4 regions of the Streptomyces sp. SudanB5_2050 genome follow, and region 1 is predicted to be linked to each of the others. Evidence: riboswitches for the same ligand, from Rfam matches in the RefSeq annotation. Region 1 holds a riboswitch; each other region holds the start of a gene.

Region 1 (3,914 bases):
CGCTCTCCATCGGCGGCCGAGCCGTCGCGGCCGGCGACCCCGTCCTGGTCGTCCTGGCCGCCGCCGACCGCGACCCGGAGCGCTTCACGGACCCGGACACCCTGGACCTCGCCCGCCGCGACAGCCAGCACCTCGGGTACGGGCACGGCATCCACTACTGCCTCGGCGCCCCGCTCGCCCGGCTGGAGGGGCAGACCGCGCTCGCCACGCTCCTGACCCGCCTGCCGGACCTGCGCCTCGCCGCGGCGCCGGACGAACTGCGGTGGCGCGGCGGCCTCATCATGCGAGGTCTGCGCACGCTGCCCGTGTCCTTCACCCCCGTCGCGCGATCGGCCGACCACGGTCCGTCCCCGAAGTAAAAGTGACACGCGCTCAACTTTGTGATCTTCACGTGATCTGCGCGGCATGAACTTGTGACAAGCGATCATCTGCCTATACGTTCACGGATCAGCGTGGCCCGAGTATCACCGCCGCGCGGTCCCCGTCGTCTCGTGAAAGGTCGTCGCATGCTCTCCGGGAACGGTCGTCACCGCCGCCCCCGCCAGGCTCCCGCCCTGGTCGTCGCCGCCGGAGTGACCGGCTCCGCCATCGCGATCCCCCTCCTCGGCGCCACCGGCGCCCACGCGGCCGACGGCGCGAACTGGGACCGGGTCGCCGAGTGCGAGACCGGTGGCGCCTGGAGCCAGAACAGCGGCAACGGGTACTACGGCGGCCTGCAGCTGTCCCAGGAGGCGTGGGAGCAGTACGGCGGCCTGGAGTACGCGCCGAGCGCCGACGAGGCCAGCCGCTCCCAGCAGATAAGAATCGCCGAGAAGATACACGCGGACCAGGGCATCGCCGCCTGGCCCACCTGCGGTCTGCTCGCGGGACTGGGCAACGACTCGGGCGCCCTGGGCGGCGACGGCGCGGGTTCCGCCGGTGACGGGTCGTCGGAGGGCGGGGACGCCTCTCAGGCGCCCACCGCTCCGCGGACGGGTGACCCGTCCGGCTCGACCGGCACCGCGGACTCGTCGGAGCCGGCGGACCCGACCGGTACGACGGACCCGGCCGGTTCGGGCGAGGCTTCCGGATCGTCGCCTTCGGCTTCCCCGTCGGGGACTCCTGACGCCACGTCGACCGGCAAGGGCGAAACGTCCAAGTCGGACACTTCGGCCGAATCCGATGCTTCCGCGAGTGCCGGCTCGCAGGAATCCGGCAGTCCGTCCACAGGCACCACCAAGAACGATGAAACGGACAAGGTGGGGCAGAGCGACGGCACTTCGGCTGCCGGTGCCGAGTCCGGAGCGGGGCGGCACCGCGGCGACAGCGCCGACGAGGGCGCCGAGAGCGGCCGCACGGACGCCTCTTCGGGCCGGCACGCCTCGCGCGGCGACGGCGATGCGCGGGAGGCCGTGGAGGGCTCGTACACCGTCCGTTCCGGCGACAGTCTCTGGGGGATCGCCGACTCCCTCGACCTCGACGGCGGGTGGCGTTCGCTCTACGCCGGCAACAAGGAGGTCGTCGGAGCCGACCCGGACCACATCCTGCCCGGTCAGACGCTCACGGTCACGGGCGAATCGGGCGAAAAGTAGGGGGAGTTCGCGTCACGGTTAGAGGCTGTATGTCCGTTTTGGATCTCGTGAGAGATAGGTCTCAGAAGCCGTGATCGTCTTTGAAAAACCGCGGAGCGCGTGTCTACGGTCATGACCGCTCGCCACCGCGGGCCCCGACAGCCGCAACGCCGAATCCTGCCAGCGGCCGTACGGGAACAGTCGTCGCTTCGAGCGCCGCAGGCAGGAGCGGGGGAACCAAGGTAAGCGCCGTGCCGGGCAGTTGAGCCGGGCGGCTAGGGGTGAAGCCGAGTTCCGCGAGGAACCCGGCCGGGCAACTCAACCGGCCCGAACCCGACAGCTCACCTCGCAGGCGTCGGTGAGGGGATCAACCATGCTGTTTTCCGGCAAGGGCAAGCACCGCCGTCCGTCCAAGGCCACCCGCATCGTCGCCGTCGCCGGCGTCACCGGTGCCGCCGTCGCCGCCCCGCTGATGGCGGCCGGCAACGCCTCCGCCGCCACCGCGTCCGAGTGGGAGACCGTCGCCCAGTGCGAGTCCGGCGGCAACTGGTCCATCAACACCGGCAACGGCTACTACGGCGGTCTGCAGTTCTCCGCCTCCACCTGGGCCGCGTACGGCGGCACCCAGTACGCCTCGACCGCCGACCAGGCGACCAAGGCGCAGCAGATCGAGATCGCCGAGAAGGTGCTCGCGGGCCAGGGCAAGGGTGCCTGGCCGGTCTGCGGCACCGGCCTGTCGAGCGCCGCGTACACCGGCGGCGGCTCCGAGAGCCAGGACAGCGGTTCCTCGCAGTCCTCGCAGTCCTCCGGCAGCTCCGAGAGCGCCGACAGCTCGCAGAGCCAGAGCAGCGGCTCCACCGCCGACCGCTCCACCGAGCAGAAGGCCTCCCGCTCCGACGAGCGCCCGGCCGCCAAGAAGGAGACCGTCACCACCCCGACCGGCAAGAAGGTCGAGAAGGGCGACGGCGAATACAAGGTCGTCAAGGGCGACACCCTCAGCTCGATCGCCGAGGAGCACGACGTCAAGGGCGGCTGGGCGAAGCTGTTCAAGCTGAACGACGACATCGTCGACGACGCCGACCTGATCTACCCGGGCCAGCAGCTGCACCTCAAGTAAGAGGCGGCGGCCCCCGCGACTCCCGCCCCGGTGCGTGTTCCCCCGTACGCACCGGGGCGGGTTTTTCACGCCCCGGAACCACTCGCGATTCCGAACGGGTTTTCGGAAACGTCTTTGTTCCGTTCGGAAACAATTTACTCTCGGTTCTGTCCAGCGGGTGGGCGATCGGCTGGCCGATCGCCCGGAGCCGGTTAGGCTCGGACCCGCAGAGCCGCCGCGGTCCTCGGACCCGCGCGTCACACCGAAGCGTCACATTGAAGAAGGAGATGCTCGTGCCGTCCATCGACGTCGTCGTAGCCCGGGAAATCCTGGACTCCCGAGGCAACCCCACGGTCGAGGTCGAGGTCGGCCTCGACGACGGCAGCACGGGTCGTGCCGCCGTTCCCTCCGGTGCCTCCACCGGCGCCTTCGAGGCCATCGAACTCCGTGACGGCGATGCGGGCCGTTACCTCGGCAAGGGCGTCGAGAAGGCCGTCCTCGCCGTCATCGAGCAGATCGGCCCGGAGCTGGTCGGCTACGACGCCACCGAGCAGCGCCTGATCGACCAGGCCATGTTCGACCTGGACGCCACCGACAACAAGGGCTCGCTGGGCGCCAACGCCATCCTCGGCGTCTCCCTCGCCGTCGCCCACGCCGCCTCCGAGGCGTCCGACCTGCCGCTCTTCCGCTACCTGGGCGGCCCCAACGCGCACCTGCTGCCGGTGCCGATGATGAACATCCTGAACGGCGGCTCGCACGCCGACTCCAACGTGGACATCCAGGAGTTCATGATCGCGCCGATCGGCGCCGAGTCCTTCTCCGAGGCCCTGCGCTGGGGCGCCGAGGTCTACCACACCCTCAAGAAGGTCCTGAAGAGCAAGGGCCTGGCCACCGGCCTCGGCGACGAGGGCGGCTTCGCCCCGAACCTCGGCTCCAACCGCGAGGCCCTCGACCTCATCCTCGAGGCGATCAAGGAAGCCGGCTACACCCCCGGCGAGCAGATCGCCCTCGCCCTCGACGTGGCCGCCTCCGAGTTCTACAAGGACGGCGTCTACACCTTCGAGGGCAAGGAGCGCTCGGCGGCCGAGATGACCGAGTACTACGCCGAGCTGGTCGACGCGTACCCGCTGGTCTCCATCGAGGACCCGCTCTTCGAGGACGACTGGGAGGGCTGGAAGACCATCACCGACAAGCTGGGCGACAAGGTCCAGCTCGTCGGTGACGACCTCTTCGTCACCAACCCGGAGCGCCTGGCCCGCGGCATTGAG
Region 2 (3,914 bases), 2.5 Mb from region 1:
CGCGCTGCTCGCGCGCGTACTGCACGGCGAGCGAGCGGTCGGTCGGTTCGAGGCCGAACTCCAGACGGACCACACCGTCCTCGAAGCTGCGCTTCTGGGTGTACCCGGCGTCCATGAACACCTTGATCATCTTGGTGTTGGCGGGCAGCACCTCGGCGGCGAAACGGCGGATGCCCCGCTCGCGGGCGACCGCGGCGATGTGCTCCAGCAGCGCGGAGGCGACACCGCGCCCCTGGTGGGCGTCCTGGACGAGGAAGGCGACCTCGGCCTCGTCGGCGGGTGCGGACGCGGGTGTTCCACCGGCGCCGATCCGGTCGTAGCGTACGGTGGCGATGAACTCGCCGCCGACGGTGGCCGCGAGTCCCACCCGGTCCACAAAGTCGTGGTGCGTGAAGCGGTGGACGTCCTTGGCGGACAGGCGAGGGTACGGCGCGAAGAAGCGGTAGTACTTCGACTCGTCGGAAACCTGCTCGTAGAAGCTGACCAGGCGCTCGGCGTCATCAACGGTGATGGGGCGGACGCGCGCGGTGCCGCCGTCGCGCAGCACCACGTCGGCCTCCCAGTGGGCGGGGTACTCGTGCCGGTCCGACGAGGTCTGCATGGGCCCCAGAGTACGGCTCGCGTACGACAACGGCGCGAGGCAGTCTGTGGAGGACGGAAGGTCGGGCCGAGGCCGCGGTCCGACGACCACACGGGGCGGCGCACGGCGCCGTCCCGGCACGCTTCACGATGTGGGAAACTGGTCTAGACAAGAGTGGTCTAGACAACATAAGACCTCTGAACACCTGAAGGGCAGCATCACATGGCTGAGCGCCGCGTCAACGTCGGCTGGGCCGAGGGTCTCCACGCCCGCCCCGCCTCCATCTTCGTCCGAGCCGCCACGGCCACAGGCGTCCCGGTCACGATCGCCAAGGCCGACGGCTCCCCCGTCAACGCGGCCTCCATGCTGGCCGTCCTCGGCCTCGGCGCCCAGGGTGGCGAGGAGATCGTCCTCGCCTCCGACGCCGAGGGCGCTGACGCCGCCCTGGACCGGCTGGCGAAGCTGGTCTCCGAGGGGCTCGAGGAGCTTCCCGAGACCGTCTGACCCAGGACAGCACCGAGATGCCCGCCCGGACCACCGGGCGGGCATTTCTTCTGCCGGTTCCGCTTCTGCGCCGGATTCTGTTTCCGCTCCCGCTGTTGCTTCCGCCTTTACTGCTTCCATTTCGCTCGCGGAATTGTTCAAGGCAGCAGAAATCGACCCCCCGGCGAGAACAGCTCCTTGTATACGACCCCCGCGTTAAAACCTGACACTCGGCGTGTTTACGGCACGTTGCGTATTCCTCACGCGCTCCGTCGCCCGACCGCCGGGGGCGAACCGCAGCCGGTGCGCCGGAAGAGACCGCTCGATGTGCAGCGTCATGAGCGCCCGCGCACGCTCGCCGTCGCCCCTGGCCACCGCGTCGGTGATGGCGCCGTACTCCGCCCAGCGCTCCACCGGGTCGGCCGGCGCCGCGACGGCGTACAGCCAGGCGATCTTGTGGCGGAGCTGGGTCAGCAGGGCCGTCAGGGAGGGACTGCCGGTCGCCTGGGCGAGGGTCTCGTGGAACCACCCGTCCAGTGAGCGCAGGTCGTCGCCGTGCCCCTGCCCGGCACGGTCCCGTCCCAGCCTGACCAGTCCGCGCAGCACCTTGAGGTGGGCCTCGGTGCGGCGCCGGGCGGCCCGCGCGGCCCCCAGGGGCTCCAGGAGGGCGCGGGTCTCCAGCAGGTCGGCGGCCTCCTCCTCGGTCGGCTCCGCCACGCACGCGCCCGCGTGGCGCCGGGTCACCACGAAGCCCTCGGCCTCCAGGGTGCGCAGGGCCTCGCGGACGGGAACGCGGGAGACCCCGTAGCGGCGGGCGAGAAGCTCCTCGGTGAGGCGGCCGCCGCGCCCGTGGACTCCGGCGACGATGTCGTCCCGGATCGCCGTGCACACCGAGTGCGCCGGAATACGCATGCCCGACCTCCGCCTTGGTCCCCGTGAAAACGTCGACGATCGACACGTGTTCAGTGACTCTAGGCCAGTCGAGCGGAGATTCCGACGGCGGACGGGATTTCCCGGATGTTTTTCGGACGGCGCCCGAACGGGCGGCGGGCGCGCGGAAATGCGAAAGCCCCGGCTCGGAAGCCGGGGCTTTCGGGGCCTTGCCGCCCGCCGTCAGACGTTCACGCCGTGGGAGCGGAGGTAGGCCACGGGGTCGATGTCCGAGCCGTACTCGGCGCTGGTGCGGGCCTCGAAGTGCAGGTGCGGGCCCGTGACGTTGCCGGTGGCGCCGGAGAGGCCGATCTGCTGGCCGGCGGAGACCGACTGGCCCACCGAGACGCCGATGGACGAGAGGTGCCCGTACTGCGTGTACGTGCCGTCGTGCATCCTGATCACGACCTGGTTGCCGTACGCCCCGCCCCAGCCGGCCTCGACGACCGTGCCGACGCCGACGGCGTGCACGGTGGTGCCGGTGGAGGCGTGGAAGTCGATGCCGGTGTGGCTGCCGGAGGACCACAGCGAGCTGCCGGCCTGGTACGCGGTCGAGACGTACGAGGCGGTGATCGGCGCGACGAAGGTGTTGAGGCGCTTGCGCTCGGCCTCCCGTGCGGCGCGCTCCTTGGCCTCGCGCGCCTCCTCGGCGGCCTCGGCCGCCCGCTCGCGCGCGGCCTCCATCGCCGCCTCCCGGGCGGCGGCGTCCAGAGCGGCCTGCTTCTGGGCGGCGGCCTGGGCGTCGATCTCCTCGGCCACGGAGTCGCCGATGCTGATGACCGGGGTGATGCCGGTCTGCTCCGCCTCGGGCTCGGCGGCGAGCGCCGGTGCCGCGAGGGTGCCGACGACGCCGGTGGTGGCGAGGGCCGCGACACCCGCCGCGCGGGCGGTGGTGCGGTGCATCCGGCTGGGACGGCGGTGCTTCCCGGTGGCGCGCGTGAACGCCATGTAGAGGCTGGTCCTTTCCTTCCCTCTCGCCTACCGGGTTAGCTGACGGGTTCGGAGGTGGAAGGTCTCCTACGGACCCCCTCGCTGCGCGCGGGCGTCCGATTCACCCCAGGGACTGCGGTGGGTCCCCGGCTCCCCTGGCTCGCGCCGTACGGGGACTCGGCGATGACTGTCCGGTGCCGCGGGCGCGGCGTACTGCCTGACGAACAGCCCGGAAGACGCTAAGCGGGGCCGCCTTCAATCCTCAAACGCAACAGGCTTTTTGTAGCGCATGCCACAGGGCAGACAGGCTGTCTCTCCCTCAATTCGGACAAACGTCGGCCCTGGTGACACTCGGGTCACCAGGGCCTCCGCACACCCGTGGTGCTACTCGGCCGCCACCACGGTGACTTCGCCGATGCCCAGGGCCTCGACGGGCGCCTTGATCTGTGCGGCGTCACCGACGAGGACCGTCACCAGGCGGTCCACCGGGAAGGCGCTCACGACCGCCGCCGTGGCCTCCACGGTGCCCGTGGCGGCGAGTTGGCGGTAGAGCGCGGCCTGGTAGTCGTCGGGCAGGTGCTGCTCGACCTGGTCGGCCAGCGTGCCGGCCACGGCCGCCGCCGTCTCGTACTTGAGCGGCGCCACGCCCACCAGGTTCTGCACCGCGACGTCGCGCTCGGCGTCGGTGAGACCGCCCTCGGCGAGCGTGCGCAGCACCGTCCACAAGTCCTCGAGGGCCGGGCCGGTGTTGGGGGTGTCGACGGAGCCGCTGATGGCGAGCATGGCGGCGCCGGTGCCGTCGGGCGCGGAGCGCAGGACCTGCCCGAAGGCCCGCACGCCGTACGTGTAGCCCTTCTCCTCGCGCAGCACCCGGTCCAGGCGGGAGGTGAGGGTGCCGCCGAGGCAGTAGGTGCCGAGGACCTGGGCGGGCCAGACACGGTCGTGCCGGTCGGGGCCGGTGCGGCCGATCAGCAGCTGTGTCTGCACGGCG
Region 3 (3,914 bases), 3.4 Mb from region 1:
CCCCGTCGGGGCCGGGGTCGCCGACGCCCTCGGTGAAGCTGTCCCCCACCGCCACGTACGACCCGATCACTGCTCTGCTGTCACTCTTCGAATCGTCTGCCACGTCGGCCCATCCTCCACCTTGGAATGTGACCTACGCGACCGTAGGAAAGGGTTGACGTGCGGTGAGAAACACCACGCCTAAAGTGTTCGCCAATTCAGGAATACGCCGGACACGTGCCGGACACCGCGAAATGGCCGAAGGCCGGACCCGGGGATCGGGGTCCGGCCTTCGGCGGCGCGCAGACCGCGCCGAGGCGTCGTCAGAGGGAGACGCCGTGCGAGCGCAGGTAGGCGATCGGGTCCACGTCCGAGCCGTAGTCCGGGGTGGTGCGGATCTCGAAGTGCAGGTGCGGGCCGGTCACGTTGCCGGTGGCACCGGAGAGGCCGACCTGCTGACCCGCCGTCACGGACTGGCCGGCCGAGACGGAGAGGGAGGACAGGTGGGCGTACTGGGCGTAGTGGCCGTCGGCGAGCTGGATGACGACCTGGTTGCCGTAGGCGCCGCCCCAGCCGGCGGAGACGACGGTGCCCGCGCCGACGGCCTTGAGGGAGGTGCCGGTCGGGACGACGAAGTCGGTGCCGGTGTGGTAGCCGCTGGACCACATGCTGCCGGTCTGGTGGTACGGGGTACCGACGGTGCCGCCCGGGACGGGGGAGGTGAAGCCGCTGGTGGTACCGGCGGACTGGGTGCTCTTGCCCGAGGACCCGGAGGACTCGGCGGAGTCGGTGGAGTCGGCGGAGTCGGCGGAGGACGCCTTCGCGGCCTTGGAGGACTTCTCCGCCTCGGCCGGCTCGGCCTTCTCGGCGGAGGACTGCGAGGCCGGCTTCTCCGCCTGGGCGGGCTTCTCGGCGGCGGGCTGCCCGGACTTGGCGGCCGGTCCGTCGATCGAGAGCTTCAGACCGGGGTGGATCAGGGACGGGTCGGCGCCGACGGCCTCGCGGTTGTCCGCGTAGAGCTTCTTCCAACCGCCGTCGACGTCCTGCTCGTCGGCGATCTTCGAGAGGTAGTCACCGCTCTTCACGGTGTACGTGCGCGAGTCGGCGTTCTTCTCGGCGGCGGCCTTCTTCGCCGACGCCGGAACTCCCTGCACGGCCTGCTCGGAGACCGGGTGCGCGGGGGCCGCCTGGGCTGCGGCGGCGCCCATCAGCGGGAGCGCGAGCGCGGCGCCGCCGGTGGAGGCGACGGCGATGGTGCGGGTCAGGCGCATGGCCCTGGTACGGCGGTGCTTACCCTTCGCGGGCATGTCGAATTCCTCTCCGGCGCCTACGAGGTGAGCTGTCGGGTTCGGGCTGGAGATGCCCGGCCGCGTCTGGACGCGGCTTCACCCCGAGCCGTTCCGGGAACCGGAACAGGCATTCGTACCTGTGGGTCCCCCGCTCCTGCCGTGTACGGGTGGTGGATGAGTGCGGGCTCCGGTCGGCGGCAGGATTAGGCGTCCGTCCGGATCGGTGGTGAACGTAAGGGACCAAGACGCACAGGGACAAGCGAGAGGTTGCGTTCACGGGTGTTCCGATTGATCCATTACCGGATTCCGCCGTCACCCTCCGTCGATTCCGGAAGCGTGTTTTCCCGTAAACAGCCATGAAAACCGCGTGAATTACGTGAACATGACGGGCAACGCACCGTCACGGGTATGACGCTGCTCACGCGCTTCCCCGCCAGTCACTCTCATTCCAGAGCGAGTTGGAATCAATGCTGCAATTCGGACAGAAAGCCCAGAAGCGGTGTACTCGGATTACTTCGCCCCCTTGAGGCCGGGGCACCGTGCCGTATCGTCGACTCGTGCCCGTCGGCGAGCGGCGTCGGCGGGGCGGAGTGGGAGGAGCCCCCGTGACGCAGCAGGTGCCGTCGACCGAACCCGAGCTGGCCGGGGTGCGCAACTTCCGGGACGTGGGCGGGCTGCCGACCGTGGACGGCCGGCGGGTCCGCCAGGGGGTGCTGTTCCGCAGCGGCCACCTCGCGCACGCCACCGGTGAGGACGCCGCGTTCCTGGCCTCGCTGGGCCTGCACACGATCTTCGACTTCCGCAACGCGGCCGACCAGAAGCTCGAGGGCCCGGACGTCGAGCTGCCGGGCGTGCGCAACGTGAACCTGCCGCTGAGCGACCCGGCCGACGGCGCCGAGTTCTGGAAGATGGTCCGCGACGGCGACCTCGACCAGCTCCGCTCGATCCTGGCGGACGGCAAGGGAGCCGACCGGATGATCGGCTCCTACCGCTTGATCATCAAGGAGCGCACGGCGGAGCACTCCCGGGTGCTGCACGCGCTCGCCGAGGACAGCGTCCCCGCCCTGATGCACTGCGCGGCCGGCAAGGACCGCGCGGGCCTGTCGATCGCGGTCACGCTGCTCGCCCTGGGCGTGGAGCGCGAGGCCGTCGTCGAGGACTACCTGAAGTCGAACGCCACCCACCGCCGGTACAAGGTGCGTCGCAGCGGCTCCGCCGCCTCGGCCTACTCCCCCGAGGTCATGGAGCTGCTCAGCCCGCTCTTCGACGCGCGCGCCGAGTACCTGGCGGCGGCCTTCGAGACGATCGACGAGACCTGGGGCGGGGTCGACGCCTACCTGGAGCAGGGTCTGCGGATCACTCCGGAGACCCGGGAGCGGCTGCGCGAGCGGCTGCTGGACTGAGCCCGGCGCTCACCGGCTGTTGGCGCCCACCTCGAAGAGCAGGTAGATGAAGCCAGCGAAGACGTGCCCCACGATGAGGTAGATGAACAGCCGCACCCACAGGGCGCGCGGAAACTTGTCCTGGAGGTTCATGGCGTCTCTCCCGAGGCGGGGTGGGTCGTCGTGGGGGCGGGGCCCAGGCACAGCGCGGCCGTCGGACTCTGCAGCAGGGTGTGGACGAAGAGCAGGTCGACCCCGTCGGGGTCCTGGGCGGCGATCCGGTGCGGGGTGAGCGAGTCGAAGTGCGCTCCGTCGCCCGGACCGAGCAGGTGCACGGTGTCCCCGAGCCGCAGGCGCAGCCGGCCCCGGAGCACATGGAGCCATTCCTCGCCCGGGTGGACCCGCACGATGTCGCCCTGGGAGCCGTGCGGCACGTGCACCCGCAGGGCCTGCATGCCGCGGCCGGCCCCGCCGGCCTGCCAGTACGTCCAGCCGCCGGCGTACGTCGGCTCCATGGCGTCGGCCCGGACGACCGCGTCCCGGTCCGGGGCCGTCTCGCCCAGCAGTTCCGAGACGGTCGTACCGTAGACACGGGCGAGCGCGAGCAGCATCGGCAGCGAGGGCTGGCGCTGCCCGGTCTCCAGCCGGGAGAGGTGGGCGGGCGACAGCCCGGCGGCGCGGGCCGCCGCCTCCAGGGTGAGGGCGGCCCTGCGCCGCAGGGACCGCAGCTGCGGTGCCACGACGGACACCGCGTCCGCCGCCGCCTCGGGCGCCGGGGGCCCGGTCTCGTGGGAGGTCATGGCTCCTATTCAGCCCGAACTTTGCCCCACAGGCAATTTTCTTGCCCGAGAGGCAAAATCCGAGGCCGGTGCCCCTCCGGCGACCGGTCGCCGCCTCTGCGGCTAGCGGTTGGCCACCGCCTGTCTCACCAGGGTCTTGCCGAAGTCCCACATCAGTCCGCCGCCGTTGTGCGCGTCGTCCATCACCTCCGTGAAGGCGTCGACGAAGCGGTCGGCGTCCGCCGTGTCGACGATCAGCGGCGGGATCAGCTTGATGACCTCCAGGTGGTCGCCGGAGACCTGGGTCAGGACGTGGTGGCGCTGGAGCAACGGCACCACGACCATCTGCGCGAAGAGTCCCTTGCGCGCCGTCTGGAGCATCGTCCAGCGACTGCGCAGCCCGAGGGACCGGGGCCGGCCGAACTCGATGCCGATCATCAGCCCCCGGCCGCGGACGTCGGCGAGCAGCTCGTAGCGGTCCACCA
Region 4 (3,914 bases), 1.3 Mb from region 1:
CGCGCCGTCGGGCACCTGCCCGAGGAGGGTGCCGACGGGCCGCCCCGCCCGCCTGACCAGGACGAACACCGAGCCGGACGTGATCGGTGCGCCGCCCGGCCCCGGTCTCAGCTCCACGCCTTCCGTGTCCGCTGCCCCCCTGCCCTCCGCGCCCCGGGCGCCGGGCAGATCCAGCTCGGCGACCTGCACCGGCCCGATGCTCAGGAACTGCTCGATCTCCCGCCGTGTCTCCTGCCGCGCACGCCGCCCACCGGCCATGCGCCCACCCCCTCGTGGTTGCCCTCCGTGGTGCCCGTCGTCAGGACCGGCGCAGCCGGGCCGCGCCCCGCAGTGTCCGTACCGCCAGCGACGCCAGCCGCGGCCTCGCGCGCACGAAGCCGTGCGCGCGGCGCACCGGTTCGCGGCCGAGCCACTGCAGCGCGGCGCCCGCCCCCGGACGCGTCGCCGCGCCCTCGTAGACGGGGAGTTCGCCGGTCTTCAGCGAGTCCTTGTACTCCGCCGGGCCCCGCCCCATGTCGAGCATGCCGATGCCCTCGGCGGCGGCGGCCTCGGCCATCCGCAGGTGCAGGATCAGCCCCGGCGAGTACTTGGCGAAGTCCGGGTCGTACGCCGGGAACCAGCACGCCAGGACCGTCGTCGAGCGCAGCCCGAAGTGGGCGGCCAGGGGACGGCCGCCGGCGTAGAGCACCGACAGGGTGCCGGTGCACTCCGGCGCCCGGGTCCCGGCCAGCCGTCCGACGAGCCGGGTGATCCACTCCTGGGCGAACCGGTCCCGGCGCCCCGTCCTGCGGTACTGCGCCGACTTCCACGCCATGAGCGTGCGCAGCGCGGCCGGATCGCGCTCGTCGAAGACGAAGCGCACGTCCCCGACCTGGCGGCCGAGCCTCCGCTCCTTGGCCAGGGTGGTCTTCAGGAACTTCGGCGACCGCGCGCGCAGCGCCTTCTCGTACGCCTCGTACCCCTGCTCCACGTCGATGACGTAGGTGGTGTGCTCCTCGACGGCGTGCGGCACGAACAGCCCCTGCTCCGCCTCCAGGTTGTCGAAGGCGAAGCTGGACAGGGAGCAGGCCCGCAGCAGCCGGCGGGTGTCCGGGGCGAGGTCCTGGCGCAGCACCGCGCCCTGGCAGTCGGACACCCCGAGCCCGATCGCGCGGCCCTGCCCCAGGGGTCCGCGTTCGTGCGGCAGGAAACCCGCCGCCTCGCCGCCGTCGTAGACCACCGCCACCCGCGCGCGGGGCCGCACCCGGCCCACGACGTCGGTGAACTCCGGTTCCATGAACGGATTGCGCGGAGCCGTCGACTTGGCGCGCAGCTCGCGCCAGCGTTCCCGTTCCCCCTCGCCCAGCTCCTCCGGCCTGAGCACGCGCACACGTCCGCTGTTCAACCCGACCCCCCGATCAAGTCCCCCCTGGACACAAGGAAGGTACCCCCGGGGCCGTCCGGCCGGTAGGTAGCGGGCCATGTTGTTGCCAACCGGTGCACAGGCCCTTAACCGGCTTTAGCCGATGATGTGCCAGGTTTCGGACACGATCGGGCGTCGTCGTGCGTACTCGGACGTACTCGCCGCCACCTCGTTCGGAAGCGGTCGCCGGTGAGTCGGGCAGGTGCCGCGTCCGTATTCTCTGATCATGGACCGCACCGCATATTCACTCGTCGCCACCGACCTCGACGGCACGCTGCTCCGCGGCGACGACACCGTCTCCGACCGGTCGCTGGCCGCGCTGGCCCGGGTGGCCGGCGCCGGTGCGCGGCACCTGGTGGTGACCGGGCGCCCGGCACCCCGGGTGCGGTCCCTGCTGGAACGCCTCGGCTGCACCGGGCTCGCGGTGTGCGGGCAGGGCGCGCAGGTGTACGACGCGGGGGCGCACCGGATGCTGTGGTCGGTCACCCTGGACCGGGAGCTGGCCGAGACCGCGCTCGGCAAGATCGAGGCGGAGGTCGGGCAGGTGCACGCCGCGGTCGACCAGGACGGCGTCGACGGCCTCACCCTCATCGAGCCGGGATACCTGATGCCCCACCCGACGCTGCCCGCGGTGCGCGTCGACCGGCGCGACGAGTTGTGGGCCACGCCGATCAGCAAGGTGCTGCTGCGCCACCCCGAGCTGTCCGACGACGAGCTGGCGGCGACGGCGCGCGCGGTGGTGGGCTCCCTCGCCACCGTCACCATGTCGGGGCCGGGGACGGTGGAGCTGCAGCCCTGCGGCATCACCAAGGCGACCGGGCTGGCGCTGGCCGCCGAGCGCCTGGGGGTGAGCCGGCGGCGGACGATCGCCTTCGGGGACATGCCCAACGACATCCCCATGTTCCAGTGGGCGGCCCACGGCGTCGCCATGGCCGACGCCCACCCCGAGCTGAAGGCGGTCGCCGACGAGGTCACCACGACGAACGAGGACGACGGCGTGGCCGTCGTCCTCGAGCGGATCTTCCCTACGTCCCCGTGCGGCGCGCCGCGGCGCGCCGCGGCTCAGTAAGCGCCGAAGACGTTGTCGATCGAGCCGTACCGGTCGGCCGCGTAGTTGCAGGCGGCGGTGATGTTGGCGACCGGGTCGTACGGGTCCCAGGAGGTGCCCTCGACGTGGTACGCCTGGAAGGTCGGGTCGATCACCTGGAGCAGGCCCTTGGACGGGGTGCCGTTGACGGCGTTGATGTCCCAGTTGTTGATGGCGAGCGGGTTGCCGGACGACTCCCGCAGGATGTTGCGGTGGATGCCCTCGTACGTGCCGGGGATGCCGTGCTGCGCCATGATGTCGAGCGACTCCCGGATCCACCCGTCGAGGGTGTTCGAGTACGTGGTCGTCGCGGTGGCGGCGGCCGGCGCGGCGGCCGGGGTGGCCGCGGAGGCGCTGGTGGCGCCGATGAGCGGCAGGGCGAGCACGGCGGCGCCGGTGCCGGCCACGGCGAGCTTGCGGGCGAGGCGGGCGGTGCGGGCGTGACGGTTCTGACCGTTGGCAGACATGCTTGAGTCCCTCTCCTTACGCCTGCGAGGTGAGCTGTCGGGTTCGGGCGGGGAGGTGCCCGGCCGGGCCCTCGCGGGCACGGCTTCACCCCTAGCCGTTCCGGTGGTGACCGGTACGGCGACTTACCTGGGTCCCCCGCTCCTGCCGGCGAGTGTGTTGGCGGATGACTGTGCGTCCGGGCGGTGGCAGGATTCGGCGTCCGCCCGACAGGCCGGGAACGTATGCGAGAGCACATGTCCGGAACAAGTGCAGGAATCACCCAACGCGCATGTTGACCTTGGTCTGGGGGGTTTGGGGTGCTTGATCCTTTGCGGCTGCCAAGCGTCAACTCGCTTGCGGGGCAAAGGGAGGGCACAGTCGGCGGCCGGGTTGCCTACAGGTGGCGTGAAGTGAGCCAACTCACGGGCTCCAACAAGACGCCCAAATCGGGCATTCAGGCTAAGTGTGAGTCAATCGGCCGCAGGGCGGGAGGGCTTCACGGAGGGAGGGCGGGAGGGCTTCACGGAGGCAGGGTGCGAGGGCTTTACGGAGCGGGGTGTCGGGCCGGGGGTCTCGCCGGGCGGGCTCCGGAATCGGCCGTTGTCCCGTCTCGTGTTCGTCCGTGCGCCGTGCGGGCATGCGTTCGGGACGGAGGGGAGGGCCGGGTGGGTGACGTACTCGGAGTGCGGGCCGTTGGGAGGGGTGATGTGATCTTCGGTGGCGGCTTTCGGCTCCGAGGATGTCGATCAATATCTGCTCATATCTCCTGATCAAAAACATACCGCGCATGATCCGATACCGACCGGCCTGTAACGGTGGGCGCTAGCGGTGATCGAAACGTGACCGGATACGCTGACTTGAGTGGTGGCAGCGACCTATCGACAAACCAGGTAATCGCCAGTAGACACCAGCAGACAGGAGACCCCTCGTGACCGTCGTCGGGCCGTTCGGGCTGAGCGTGCGGGACCAGGCTCTGGA

What was found. A riboswitch is a leader RNA that binds a small molecule or an ion and turns the genes downstream of it on or off. The one in region 1 is predicted to bind cyclic di-AMP.
Positions count from the first base shown of each region.
Region 2: another riboswitch for cyclic di-AMP. It lies ahead of ACFZP7_RS25925 (M23 family metallopeptidase); the one in region 1 lies ahead of ACFZP7_RS14685 (transglycosylase family protein).
Region 3: another riboswitch for cyclic di-AMP. It lies ahead of ACFZP7_RS29450 (peptidoglycan DD-metalloendopeptidase family protein); the one in region 1 lies ahead of ACFZP7_RS14685 (transglycosylase family protein).
Region 4: another riboswitch for cyclic di-AMP. It lies ahead of ACFZP7_RS20500 (transglycosylase SLT domain-containing protein); the one in region 1 lies ahead of ACFZP7_RS14685 (transglycosylase family protein).

Region 1 covers NZ_OZ186760.1:3,311,887-3,315,800, reverse strand. The annotation lists gene ACFZP7_RS14695 (cytochrome P450) at 1-359, shown strand, start outside; gene ACFZP7_RS14690 (transglycosylase family protein) at 507-1,571, shown strand; cyclic di-AMP (ydaO/yuaA leader) riboswitch at 1,755-1,920, shown strand; gene ACFZP7_RS14685 (transglycosylase family protein) at 1,924-2,667, shown strand; gene eno (phosphopyruvate hydratase) at 2,940-3,914, shown strand, end outside.
Region 2 covers NZ_OZ186760.1:5,810,930-5,814,843, reverse strand. The annotation lists gene ACFZP7_RS25940 (GNAT family N-acetyltransferase) at 1-601, opposite strand, end outside; gene ACFZP7_RS25935 (HPr family phosphocarrier protein) at 803-1,084, shown strand; gene ACFZP7_RS25930 (GntR family transcriptional regulator) at 1,280-1,975, opposite strand; gene ACFZP7_RS25925 (M23 family metallopeptidase) at 2,177-2,941, opposite strand; cyclic di-AMP (ydaO/yuaA leader) riboswitch at 2,954-3,116, opposite strand; gene ACFZP7_RS25920 (M16 family metallopeptidase) at 3,308-3,914, opposite strand, start outside.
Region 3 covers NZ_OZ186760.1:6,678,178-6,682,091, reverse strand. The annotation lists gene ACFZP7_RS29455 (SGNH/GDSL hydrolase family protein) at 1-70, opposite strand, end outside; gene ACFZP7_RS29450 (peptidoglycan DD-metalloendopeptidase family protein) at 303-1,286, opposite strand; cyclic di-AMP (ydaO/yuaA leader) riboswitch at 1,291-1,448, opposite strand; gene ACFZP7_RS29445 (tyrosine-protein phosphatase) at 1,874-2,671, shown strand; gene ACFZP7_RS29440 (DUF6126 family protein) at 2,681-2,803, opposite strand; gene ACFZP7_RS29435 (helix-turn-helix domain-containing protein) at 2,800-3,450, opposite strand; gene ACFZP7_RS29430 (aspartate aminotransferase family protein) at 3,553-3,914, opposite strand, start outside.
Region 4 covers NZ_OZ186760.1:4,589,926-4,593,839, forward strand. The annotation lists gene ACFZP7_RS20485 (glycosyltransferase) at 1-258, opposite strand, end outside; gene ACFZP7_RS20490 (GNAT family N-acetyltransferase) at 299-1,363, opposite strand; gene ACFZP7_RS20495 (HAD family hydrolase) at 1,629-2,471, shown strand; gene ACFZP7_RS20500 (transglycosylase SLT domain-containing protein) at 2,465-2,956, opposite strand; cyclic di-AMP (ydaO/yuaA leader) riboswitch at 2,962-3,129, opposite strand; gene ACFZP7_RS20505 (polyprenyl synthetase family protein) at 3,865-3,914, shown strand, end outside.